3 regions of the Ruegeria sp. AK11 genome follow, and region 1 is predicted to be linked to each of the others. Evidence: riboswitches for the same ligand, from Rfam matches in the RefSeq annotation. Region 1 holds a riboswitch; each other region holds the start of a gene.
The links. A riboswitch is a leader RNA that binds a small molecule or an ion and turns the genes downstream of it on or off. The one in region 1 is predicted to bind cobalamin.
Positions count from the first base shown of each region.

Region 2: another riboswitch for cobalamin. It lies ahead of ACR0D9_RS00155 (ABC transporter substrate-binding protein); the one in region 1 lies ahead of ACR0D9_RS07215 (DUF1636 family protein).
Region 3: another riboswitch for cobalamin. It lies ahead of ACR0D9_RS19825 (DUF4198 domain-containing protein); the one in region 1 lies ahead of ACR0D9_RS07215 (DUF1636 family protein).

Region 1 is NZ_JBQFXU010000001.1:1,430,283-1,434,423, reverse strand. It holds gene cobN (cobaltochelatase subunit CobN) at 1-860, opposite strand, end outside; gene cobW (cobalamin biosynthesis protein CobW) at 864-1,919, opposite strand; gene ACR0D9_RS07215 (DUF1636 family protein) at 1,924-2,298, opposite strand; cobalamin riboswitch at 2,393-2,597, opposite strand; gene ACR0D9_RS07210 (NAD(P)-dependent oxidoreductase) at 2,700-3,695, shown strand; tRNA gene ACR0D9_RS07205 (tRNA-Cys) at 3,873-3,946, opposite strand.
Region 2 is NZ_JBQFXU010000001.1:23,516-27,656, forward strand. It holds partial or broken gene ACR0D9_RS00145 (ABC transporter ATP-binding protein) at 1-50, opposite strand, end outside; gene ACR0D9_RS00150 (FecCD family ABC transporter permease) at 47-1,078, opposite strand; gene ACR0D9_RS00155 (ABC transporter substrate-binding protein) at 1,093-2,097, opposite strand; cobalamin riboswitch at 2,251-2,443, opposite strand; tRNA gene ACR0D9_RS00160 (tRNA-Gln) at 2,605-2,679, opposite strand; gene ACR0D9_RS00165 (NADPH:quinone reductase) at 2,770-3,759, opposite strand; gene ACR0D9_RS00170 (SH3 domain-containing protein) at 3,871-4,141, opposite strand, start outside.
Region 3 is NZ_JBQFXU010000017.1:14,326-18,466, forward strand. It holds gene cbiQ (cobalt ECF transporter T component CbiQ) at 1-290, opposite strand, end outside; gene ACR0D9_RS19815 (cobalt ABC transporter permease) at 290-853, opposite strand; gene cbiM (cobalt transporter CbiM) at 850-1,461, opposite strand; gene ACR0D9_RS19825 (DUF4198 domain-containing protein) at 1,468-2,253, opposite strand; cobalamin riboswitch at 2,386-2,584, opposite strand; gene ACR0D9_RS19830 (ROK family transcriptional regulator) at 2,706-3,896, opposite strand; gene ACR0D9_RS19835 (substrate-binding domain-containing protein) at 4,086-4,141, shown strand, end outside.

The sequences.
Region 1 (4,141 bases):
ACAGGCACATCCGCTGCGTCCAGAGGCGACGTGCCGGACGCGCCCTTGCCCGAGAATGAAGTGGCGTTGATGATCGCCGACGGTCTCAAGGCAACGACCTGTTCCCTGAGCCAGTCGGCAGTGGCTGGGGTCTTGAGCGACGGGGCAAACAGACCCACCGCCTGAAGCCCGCGGGCGCGCAGGTTGCGGATCAGGGCCGCGACCGGGGCGGTGTCTGCGGATGTCAGATACGCGCGATAAAAGGTGACAAGGATGCGTTTCGCATCGCTCTCGAACGCGGAATCCACCGGGATGACGCCCTGATCTGGACACCACGCACCGTATTCGGGCAGGGTTTTCGCGCCCATCACTGGCCCGGCATAAAGCCCTGCTGCCAAGGCCATCTGGGCCAATGCGGCCTGCGCGGCGACTTCGCCGCCGGTGTCACACAAATGTGCCAGCCGCCTCAGGGTCGAGAGGGGCAGGGTCGAATACTCATCCAACCGAGTGTCTTCGCGCCCATCCGCCGGTAAAACGGCCAGCGCGATGCCTTTGGCCTGCGCCAGTGCCAGAACCTGTTGCAGCCCGTAAGACCAATAGGGCACGCCACCTATCAGACGGATCAGGATGCCCTTTGCGCCCTCAAGTGTCTGTTCGACATAGGTATCGACGGACAGAGGGTGCTTCAGCGCCGCAAGATTGGCCAGCCGCATCGTGGGCATCCGCCCCTCAGGCCCGCCGCCGCGATGCCAGCCCGCCGCGAAAGCGCCCAGGTCACTGTCGGAAAAGGACAGCACAACCAGATCACCCGGGCTTTGGCCCAGATCGGTTGGGGTCTCGGTTTCCTCGAGCCCGTGGCTTTCGCGAAAGACGACGTGCATGACTTACTCGGCAACCTCGGTCACACCCACGAGGATATCACGGATTTCGGCTTCTTTGATGTCGTCATGCTCGGCAATCACGACCAGGCGCGAGCGGCGCTCTTCACCGGGCTCCCACGGGCGGTCGTATTGGTGACGAACCCGCGCGCCGACAGCCTGAACCAGCAGGCGCATCGGTTTGCCAGCGACGGCGGCATAGCCTTTGACGCGCAGGATATTCAGCTCAGTCGCAAGACGTTCGATTCTGGCTACCAGTTCCGCAGGGTCGGTCTGTTCCGGCAACTCGACGATGATGCTCTCGAAATCGTCATGCTCATGATCGTGATGGCCATCGTGATGTGACGGGCGCGCGTCCATGTCATCTTCGACGGCAGCCTCAAGGCCAAGCACGACACGTACGTCGACGACACCCTCGGCGACCTCGACAACGGGAAGCGGCCGCGGTGCCTCGGCGGCGATGATCTGTTTGGCTTTCGCGACACCTTCGGGACCTGCTAGATCGGGCTTGGTCAGCAGGATGATATCCGCGCACGAGATTTGATCTTCGAACACCTCGGACAAGGGTGTTTCGTGATCGATCGAGTCATCAGCCAGCCGTTGGGCATCCACCGCTTCAACGTTCGGAGCAAAGCGACCGGCGGCCACAGCCTCGGCATCGGCCAGCGCAATCACGCCATCAACGGTGATTTTCGAACGGATATCAGGCCAATCAAATGCTTTCAGCAGCGGTTTGGGCAGTGCAAGGCCGGATGTTTCGATCAGGATGTGATCCGGGCGCGGTTCCAGCGCCATCAGCGCCTCGATGGTCGGGATGAAATCATCAGCCACGGTGCAGCAAATGCAGCCGTTTGCCAGTTCCATGATGTTTTCCGCAGGGCAATCCGGTATCGCGCAGGATTTTAGAATGTCACCATCAACACCCACATCGCCAAACTCGTTAACAACAATCGCAAGACGCTTTCCCTGCGGGTTCTGCATCAGATGACGCACCAGCGTGGTTTTGCCCGAGCCCAGAAAGCCGGTGATCACGGTGACGGGAAGTTTTTCTAGGTTCGACATGATCTCAGCCTCCAATCGGGGGAATGCGCGAGGCGCAGTTTTTGCGGAAATGTTCAGGACGGTCGCGCCACTTCACCAGACCATCGTCTGTGGCCAGATACTTGGTCACACCATCGATGATGACATCGACGTGATCGATTTCGTTCAGGTTCTCGTAAACAAAGGTCCAGCGATCCGGCCCGCCCCGAAGAACGATGGAACAGCCCTGATCGCAGTTCGAAAGGCATTCGACCGGTTTCAGAGTAATACCATCTGGCAGGGCAGCCTGTTCCAAGGCCTTGTGCAACAATGTGCCGGGACGCTCAGCGTCATCCTCGACGGGCAGACCCCGGCGGCAAGTCGTGCAGACCAGTAGTTCTACCGGTGCGGTCTCGGTCATGTCTCTCATCCCCCCAAATCCTCTTCGCGGGGGACGGGGTTTCATGCGGGCACCACGTCTGCACATGGACCCGACACCGGAACACCCCGCCCGGTTTCAACTTCGGGTGTTGGCAGGTCTCCCGGCTTGCGGATGCCAGAGCGGTCGCTCTGTCGGATGTCCCGCCTTCCCGGCACAGGCCAGTGGCATTGGGCATCCTCTCCGGTCACGGTCGCGGGGGCGGCTGCGTTTGGCGGATGAACCGTTGACGCATTCCCTTTTCATCGGCTGTTGCCGACACCAACGTCCGGGACATGCGGCACCGCCGACCCGCTTGTCAAGCGGTTCGCGCGCAACAAATAAGCCAAGGTGAAAAAAGCGACCTGTAGGCGTCGTTCGGCGGCATGAAGTGCGTGTTCGGTATGTGGTCGCATGACGGGAAAACGACGAACTTGGAGATGCGTCATATGAAAGTGGGATTTATCGGTCTGGGTAACGTTGGCGGCAAGCTTTCGGGATCCCTTTTGCGCAATGGCATTGACCTGACTGTTCATGACCTGAACGCAGAACTGGTGGCCGAATTTGTCGCCAAAGGCGCAAAGGCGGCAGAAGGGCCCGCCCAGCTGATGCGCGATTGCGATGCGGTGATCACCTGTCTGCCGTCTCCGGCAGCATCGGACGCAGTCATGAAGGAGATGTTGCCCGAAGTGGGCCCCGGCAAGATCTGGATGGAGATGTCGACCACAGACGAAGCCGAAGTCAAACGCCTGGGTGCCGAAGTCATATCGCGCGGCGGTGCAGCAGTGGATTGCCCGGTTTCTGGCGGGTGCCACCGTGCCGCGACGGGCAATATCTCGATCTTTGCGGGCTGTGACCGGGAAACGTTTGAACGAATTCTGCCGTTCCTGACGACAATGGGTCGTCGGGTTTTGCACACCGGCGAACTGGGCTCGGCCTCGGTGCTGAAAGTGATGACCAATTATCTTGCCACCGCCAACCTGATCACCTGCGCCGAAGCACTGGTTACGGCAAAGGCTGCGGGGATGGATCTGAACACGACCTATGAGGCGATCAAAATCTCGTCCGGCACGTCCTTCGTGCACGAAACCGAAAGTCAGGTCATCTTGAACGGGTCGCGCGATATTTCCTTCACCATGGATCTGGTGAAGAAGGATATCGGTCTGTTTCAGGAGGTCGCCGACCGCGCCGGGGTGCCGCTGGAAATAAACCCGGTGATGATCAACATCTTTAACGATGGTATCGCACGCTATGGCGAACGCGAGCTTTCACCAAATATTATCAAGCGGCTGGAAGAGGCAACCGGCCTGGATATCACCGCCCCGGGCTTCCCTGCCGAAATGACGGATGATGAGCCGGAGGAGCCGGGATACGAGGTTGTGCCACAAGGGCGCGCCTGAACGTAAGGCACATACCAGACAAAATCGCGCCCCGTGAATGAGCAGGGGTAGGCAGGTGTTCCGAAAAACACGCCATATCTGGCCCGCAATTCGACAGAATCGCGGGCCTTGAACGTCTTGAAATACCGAGCGTCGCACGCGTGCACTGCGGGGTTAAGTCAGCGATTTGGATGTGATTGGAGGCGAGTACCGGAATCGAACCGGTGTACACGGATTTGCAATCCGCTGCGTCACCACTCCGCCAACTCGCCTTTTCAAGTAAAATCAAATACTTGCTGTGGTGTGACTGGGTTTTTAACAGCTTTCCTTTGGGGCGTCCAGTGGATTGCGTGCGAATTTGTCGGCAAGACCGAAATTTGCCGAAGTCCATGCCCAAGAAGGTGATCACGATTCAGGTTGCGGCAACAGGGGCGTTGCTGGAAAGTTCAGGATATGGCACAAGCCCG
Region 2 (4,141 bases), 1.4 Mb from region 1:
AAAGTCTTGCCGCGAACGGAATATGTCAGGTTTTTCGCCTCGATCTTCATCGGGCGCTCCTCTGGCCGCGCACCAGAATTACGGCAAAGGCAGGCGCACCGATCAGGGCGGTGACCACCCCAATCGGCAGAACCTGACCCGGGATGATGATGCGCGACACGATATCTGCGCCGATCAGGAAGACCGCTCCGATCAAGGCGGAGGTTGGGATAAGCCTGCGATGCCCCGGTCCCACAAGGAACCGGGCAGCATGAGGGATGACCAGCCCGACAAAGCCAATGGATCCGACGATAGAAACCATGACAGCTGTCGTGAGCGCGGTCGCAAAGATCAGGGTTGCCTGCACCCGACGTACCGATATGCCCAGCGAGGCCGCTGAATCAGAGCCGAAAATAAAGGCGTCCAGTGCTCTGGCGTGAAAGCGGCAAATGAGCCAACCGACAAGGGCCACCGGAATGGCCAGATACACATCCGGCCAGCGCACGCCGCTGAGGTTTCCCATCAGCCAGAACATGATCCCGCGCGCCTGATCGGCATTGGCGGATTTGGCGATGATGAAGGCCGTCAGCGCATTGAACAACTGAGACCCGGCAATTCCCGCCAGGACGATCTGTGCCGTCGCAACCCGTCCGCCCCCTGCGCCAGCGGCTCGGGCCAGCAACGCGACAAAACCAAAAGCCAAAAGCGCGCCATTGAACGCGCCAAAAGACAGCGACAAAGCCCCCCCACCCAAACCAGCGATGGTTACAGCCACGGCACCCGTCGAGGCCCCGGCAGAAATGCCCAAAATGTAAGGGTCGGCCAACGGGTTTCGCAGCAAAGCCTGCAACACGACCCCTGCGACAGCCAGACCGGCACCGCAGGACGCAGCGACCAGAGCGCGAGGAATCCGGTAGCTCCAGATAATACCCTGATCAATTGGGTCGACAGGAAAGTCCGCTCCGGCCAGCTTGTTGGCCAGAACGGAGAGAACCAAATCGGGCGACAGAGAGGTTTCCCCGATCATCGCGCCCGCAAGAACCGCCGCAATCAACAATGGCACGGTAAGGCACGCAGCCTTGAAACCCTGCCGTAAGATTGCGGCGACCTCGTTCACAGGTTGTTTCCGATGGTATCCAGCTTCTCGGCCAGATCCTCCAGCGCCGGGATTGCGCGGATGGTGGCGTCCATGGCCTGCGCATCCATAATGACGATCCGGTCATTCTTGACCGCATCCATCTGGCTGGTCACCGGATCAGTGCGCAGGAACTCCAGCTTTTTCAGGTAGTCGTCCGCAGCAAAGCGACGGCGGTCCATCTTGGCGATAACAATCACCGTCGGATTGGCCTTGGCAATGGTTTCCCAGCCCACTGTTGGCCATTCTTCATCCGTCTCGACGACGTTGCGGATACCCAATTTACTCATCATGTATCCCGGTGCGCCTTTCTGTCCGGCCACAAACGGGTCGCTTTCCATTTCAGGAGAGGAAAACCAGAATACGGCTGACACATCGTCCAGCTTCACGGTTTGCGCCTTGGCGACGGCTGCGGCTTCGCGGGCCTTGTACTCGGCAACCAGGTCCGTGCCGCGTTCGGATACATCAAAGGCTGCCGCCAGTTCTTCGATACCCTGATACAGCGTATCGGTCGAGAACGCTTGCAGGCGGGTGCCATCGCCGCCGACTGTATTGTCTTTGCCGATGCAATCTGCAGGCATTACGTACGTTGGAATGCCCAGTTCGTGAAATTGCTCACGCGTGGCGACGATGCCCTCGGGTCCGACATGCCACTCATATTGCGCTGCGACCAGTCCCGGCCGCTTGGCAACAACGCTTTCAAAGCTGGGATCATTGTCTGCCAGACGCTCTACCTTGGCATTCACCTCGGCATATTCAGGCAGCACCTCGTTGAACCAGACCGAGGTTCCAAGAACCTGCTCGCCCAGACCCAGCGCATAAAGCACCTCGGTCGCGGCCTGGCCGACCGTGACTGACGACGTCACTGGCGCGTCAAACGTGACCGAGTGACCGCAGTTTTCGATAGTTAGGGGAAAGTTTCCTTCGGAGGCAGCGCTGGTAGCCAGCAAGGAAAGGCCAATCAGGCCAGTGCGTAGAAACATGACAATCGATCTCCATGTGTCAATGACCAGAGAACGGGTGAATGGGCATTTACCGAAGCAACAGGCGCTTTACTGCCTGCCGTGAGCGCAGGGTAGAAAATAGACCGCCCGGCGCGTTTCTTCGGCAACCTCCCCGGACAACCCCGCCCGGTGTGTTTCGGTTTCATACCGGCAGGTCTCCTGACTGACGGGTCTTTGTCTGTCCTGTCTTCCCAGACCAAAATGGCCCAGTGACGGAAATGGACAGCGCTCGCCGCCTACAGTTGCGGGGGCAGTTCCGGTTGGCACCAAAAGGCACCTCGGATTCCCTCTTAGCCACATCGGGACCGGTAAAACGCGGGTACCTTAACACTTACCCTGCGGCAAGAAAAAACTCCGGGGTCTTTCCTATTTTCTCGCAAGAGCATGCACCTGCGCGTCTCAACATGGCGCTGATATCAGAAAAGCCGCTGAGAACGCGCCAAAATCCGGACCCAGATTCATAGTGTGTGATATTAGGGAAAATCATGGCTGGGGTGGTAGGATTCGAACCTACGATACACGGTACCAAAAACCGCTGCCTTACCACTTGGCTACACCCCAACGGTGAGCGGCTATCTACGATTGTTGATGGCAGGGTTCAAGAGCGTTTTGCAAAAAAAGCGAGCGCCGTAAAATTTTTTTGAAGGCCCCTCATTTGGTGTCGATCAACACCGCTCCGGTACGGTTGCCTTCCTGTACCATCGCATGGGCGGCAGCGCATTCTTCCAGTGTAAAGACCTTATGTACGGGGCAGATCAATGCGCCATCAGCCAGTGCCTTGTGTAGAGTCTCTATTGCGGCGGCGCGCAAATCTGCGGGCAGCAGGTAGATCAGGACTGCCTCGAGTGTCACGGCCTTGAACATCATGGGTCCAAAGGGAAAGACGGGTGTCATATTCCGGGCAGATCCATATGCGTTGATACGGCCGTTTTCGGCGATGACGGCAATGTTGGTGTCAAGGTTCTGTCCAAATTCGACATCGACGATTCGACCAATTGCACGTCCATCATTTGCGTCGAGAATCTGATCCGAAAGGTGTTCACCGGAGTAGTCGAGAACGACATCTGCACCAGCTGCCTTGACCCGGTCAAAGCTGCGGGTGCTGGCCGTTGCGATCACTTTGGCTCCGGCCCATTTGGCAAGCTGGACAGCCAGATACCCGACAGTACCCGCCCCACCATGGATCAAAATGGTTTGCCCGCGCGGCGTGCCGCCCGAGAACACTGCGTGGCTTGCGGTAAGGCCCGGAATTCCAAGAATCGCTCCGGTTTCAAGTGACACCGTCTCGGGCAGTTCTACAGCCTGAGATTCAGGCAGGGTGATGTGGCTGGCAGCTGTACCGAACGCGCGTTGCCATTGCCCGTTCCAAATCCACACGCGCTGACCAATCCGCGTCGCGGGTACGCCATCGCCAACCGCTGTGATGACTCCAGCCCCGTCGCTGTGCGGAACGATCAGCGGAAACGGAGGTTCTGTGACACCCGGTCGGGTTCCCGCGCGGGCCTTGACGTCCGAGGGATTTACGCCGGAATAAGACAACTCGACCGTGACTTCACCCGGTCCAGGCGGAACTGGGGGAATATCCTGTATGCGCAAGACATCGACAGCGTCTCCGAAGGCTGAATAGGTGACTGCGCGCATAGGGTCCTCCGTTTAGGTCGAGTTAAGCGGCGATTGGGCCGGTAACTCAAACAGCTTGTCGCGCTTTTTCGGGGCGATGCGCAACCGCGGATACCGGAAATTGTCTTTCGCCTATTCCCGAATTTCGGAAGAATCGACGCCCCAAAGGTTCGATTTCAGTGTCCAGCCACGGTATCCGCCGGCGGTGATCCTGCACCAGTCCAGCGAACAGGCTCCAAGGCGCGCCACCACTCCGGTCTCGAAATGGGCATTCACGGGCGAGGTCGGGTCGGGGCGGGCATAAACAGGCAGCATCTCGGATTCGATCAGCACCGTTCGGACGCCAGACAACAAGGCATAGTGAACCCAGCCACCCGCGCCGTCGCGGTCTTGGACCTTGCGC
Region 3 (4,141 bases), on a different contig from region 1:
TCGCCGGGCATGGAGAATGGCAACAGCACCAGCATGAACAGGATGAACCCATCCATCATGGCCATGCGTTTCAACGTTTTCCGCCAGGGCAGACGCGACGCGGCAAGAAGTGAAAGGGACACCGCCAAAGCCGCGCACAGCGCCGTCAGCGAGGACACCGCGACAGTCACCACCGCGAAGACAACCGCCATGACGATCCGCATCCTTGGATCAAGCGGGTTGATCGCGCCGCGCCGCTGCGCGCCCGCTTTGATCAGCGTGCTTTCCTGTTGCCCCAGAACGTGCGCCATCAGGCCGCCAGCTTGCGGCGTGCCGCAAAATAAAAGCCCAGACCAAACAGACCGACGATATATCCGATCCCACCCAGAACAGTTTGCAGGTCATTTTGTTCGCGGTAGGCGGCGATTTCCCGACGCAGCGGGCGCAGCTCATCCCGCACGGCCCTGGCAATGACCTGTTGTTGTTCATCGCTGAGCACCGCCGCTGTCTGGGCAGGTGCGTTTGTCGGCGCGGTGTCGGGTTCCGCTTCAACGCCCATGATCCGGGCGACATCCACAGCGGGCATGGTGACCTCGGCCACATGCCCGGCACCAAGGTTTGCAAAGAAAGTATGGGCCACCGGCGCGTTCGGCGTGTAGATAAAGAACCCGTCTGCATCTGTTACGATGCGGCCCAGCTCGGCTCCGTCCGGGCCGTTGACGATGACCTCGGTATCGCTTGCCATGTCGCCGTTGGAAAAGCCGATTTCGCCTTCGATGGCGTCACCGGATTTAAACACTCCGGCTATGACCTTATGCGCCAAGGCAGGTAGGGGTGCGCAGCACAGCGCCAGAATGATTGCCAGATACCTCATGCGACCACTCGTTTGACAAACAGCTCGGGCTTGACCTTGCGCGCCAGCAAAACCGCGAACCCGGTCAGGATCGCCTCAATCGCCATGACAGGAATATGTGCAAAGAAAACAATCTTAGCCGCAGGCAGGAAGGCATCCCCGGACAAGGCCAGTGAAAACGCAACCATGCCGGTTGTGGCGGCAATGGCAAAGGCACCGCCGACCCCGCCCCATATCGCACCTTGCAGCGGTGAGCCGTGGGCGATCAGGCGGCTAAAGATCAGTCCGGCCAGAACCGCGGGCAACGCGATGTTCAGGGTGTTGATCCCCAATACCGTCAACCCGCCAAAGCCAAAGAAGACGGCTTGCAGCAAAAGCCCGACGAACAGGGCCGGGAATGCGGCCCACCCCAGCAAAAGCCCGGCCATACCGTTGAGGATCAGGTGCACCGACGACGGACCAATAGGAACATGGATCAGCGATGCCACGAAAAAGCTGGCTGACAGCACCCCCGCAGTGGGGATGCGATCAAGATTCAGCGACCTGAGGCCCATGGCAATTCCACCCGCCGCAGCGACGGCTCCGCCGATCACGACCGGGTTGGACAAGGCTCCGTCAACGATGTGCATCTACGGTTACTCCAAATCCCAGGCGCGGATCCAGATGACCGCGTCCTGACTGAGTTCTTTGCCGTTGTGTTCGGTCACGGGACCGGCGCCGAGTGCGGCAAATCCCCAATATCCGGCTTTTGGAACGCCAAACGTGAAATACCCGTTATCATCCGAAGTTGCGACCAATGCACCACCCGGCATCGGCGAGACCGACGGGGCGGAAGCGGCCGCGCTTTCCATGTTCGGTTCTGCGGCCATGTACTCGATCTCGATCTCGGCACCCGCAACCGGTTGGCCTTCTGCCATAACCCGACCCGTAAAGGTCGAACCCGCGATGATGTTGGTCGGTTTGTTGAGCGGGATGATCTCAACCGGCAAGCCCACCGGGTTCATCCAGTCGGTCGGCAATTCGTTGCGGTTCAGGAATGCCTTGGCGATCTGCTGGATATAGATATCCTCAGACCCCTCGTAATAGGGCTGGGGAACTGTCACCAGCACATAGTCGCCCGACCGTTTGACTGGAACATAACCCTTGAATGCCGCGCCTTCGTTTTCCCCACCGGTGAAACGCACGGGTTCCAGAGTGTCCAGCAGGTCGGTTTTCTGACCGTTGTGGATCACGTAGAATTCCTGCGGCTTGTCCAGATCCATGACATGCCCGTTCGAGAACGGATGCCAGAAGATCAGCTTGACCGGAACATTCCCCGGTGCGTCGATCATGGTGTCAGAGGTGTATTCCAGCAGGAAATGCGCATTTGCCATCGCTGGAAGCGCCATCGCCACAGCGGCTGCAGAAAGCAGCTTGGTCATCAATAGTCGTCCTTGTCCCTTCGTACCAACCCCGGTACGAGATGCGTTTTGACTGCGGGGACGTCCAAGCCGAGCTGCTTTTTCAAGCATCCTGCTCCGACGCACATCCCGTCGCCGATTAGGAGTGCCCTTGTCAAAGGCACATGTCCGGCAGGTATCCTGACTTGCGGGTCAAAGCGTTGGGCTGGCCTTCCCGGATTAACTCCAGTGGCACTTCAGCCCTGCTCGCCGCTTACAGTTGCGGGTGCAGTTGCGGAATTGGGCCAAAGCCCGCACCGCATTCCCTATTGATTCCAGAGCACGCCCCGGAACCGGACATGCCGAGCGGCTTGCCAGACTTCTTCAGCATCCGTCAACGATCAATTGCGCTGGCTGTCAAAAAGTTCAGCGGGCAATGCCCTTTTTCCGGTTGATCCGCTTTGGATACAGGTCGGGGTTTTTCGGGGATGAACCTACCCTTCGAGCAGGTATCTTTCCGACAATGGCAAACTGGCCGCCCCCAATGACCGGGCATCCGGGCCCGCCGCCCCTGCCAGCACCAAGGGCCGTTCAAGCCCGGTCAGGTTCATATGGGATAGTTTGAGCTCAACCCTTTCCACCAGCCGCGCCTTGATATCAGCAGGCATCCAGCCATCAATCTTGATACATTCGAAATCGATCAGGCTGCAAGAAGAGACGATGGCATGGGCGATTCCGTGCGCCGCCTGGTTCAGCCAATTCTCAAGGAGGGTTTCCGGTACGTCCCAATGCCGTGTCGTTTCCCAGATTGAACCGGCTGTTGCGGCATTTCCACCAACCGCACGCTCCAGCACATAAAGACTGGCGACATCTATCAACGGTTTCACTCCGCCCACTTCGTCCGGCACAGGCAATGGGCCAAGCGCACCGGCATTTCCCCGCCCCGGAAAGATGGAGCCGTTCAGAACCACCCCGCCCCCGATGAAGAAGCCGACATAGAAATACAGGAAATCTCGTGGGCCTTCCGCCGGGCCAAACACCAGCTCGGCACCGCAGGCGGCCGTTGCGTCGTTTTGCAGGAAAACCGGCACGTCATAGCTAGCGGCCAACGCGCCTTTCAGGTCCGCGTCACGCCACGGATCCATTTTTTCCTGAGGAACCTGCAATGTTTGTGCCCAGTCCCAAAGGTAGAACGGCATGGCAATCCCAAGGCCCGCGATTCTGCTGCGCGCCTCGTGCGACATTGACGCCATCACTTTGTCGAGGCTTTCTGTGGAAAAGCTCAATGTCGCCTCGGGCGTCGGAAAATCATAGGTCCGCCGTTCGCGGTGCCTGACGTTGCCAAGGAAATCCGTCAGCACCAGTTCGGTACTGCGCCGCCCGACTTTGAGCCCAAAGAAATACGCGCCGTCCGGGTTCAGGCGCATGGGAACCGATGGCTGTCCGACTTTTCCCCGGATCGGTTCGCCCCGCAACAGCAACCCATCGTTCTCCAACTGGCGCATGATGACCGAGACCGTCTGCGCCGACAGGCCGGTCATGCGCGCGATCTCAGATTTTGCGAGGGCCTGATGGCGCCGGACCAGTGACAGGACAAGCCGTTCATTTCGGGCCCGCATTCCACTTTGGTTGGTGCCGCGCATGTCTGGCTCGCGTACGCCAGTGGTATTGCCCTGAGAGTTCATTGCAGACACGGCCATCCCCTTCATGACGACAATGTTGGAACCCTTCCTTTCTGTCAATAATAAATAAGAGTGATTTATTTATTGACTCGAAATTCGAATCTTGTGATGGTTTTTATGTGAGATCGGGCCGGTTTTCGCCCGATCAAACGTATGCCCGGAAGGGCATTGGGAAAACTGGGAGGACTACCGATGAAACTTGCGAAACTTGCAGGCGCCACGGCGCTGGCGGTTACGGCCATGGCAAG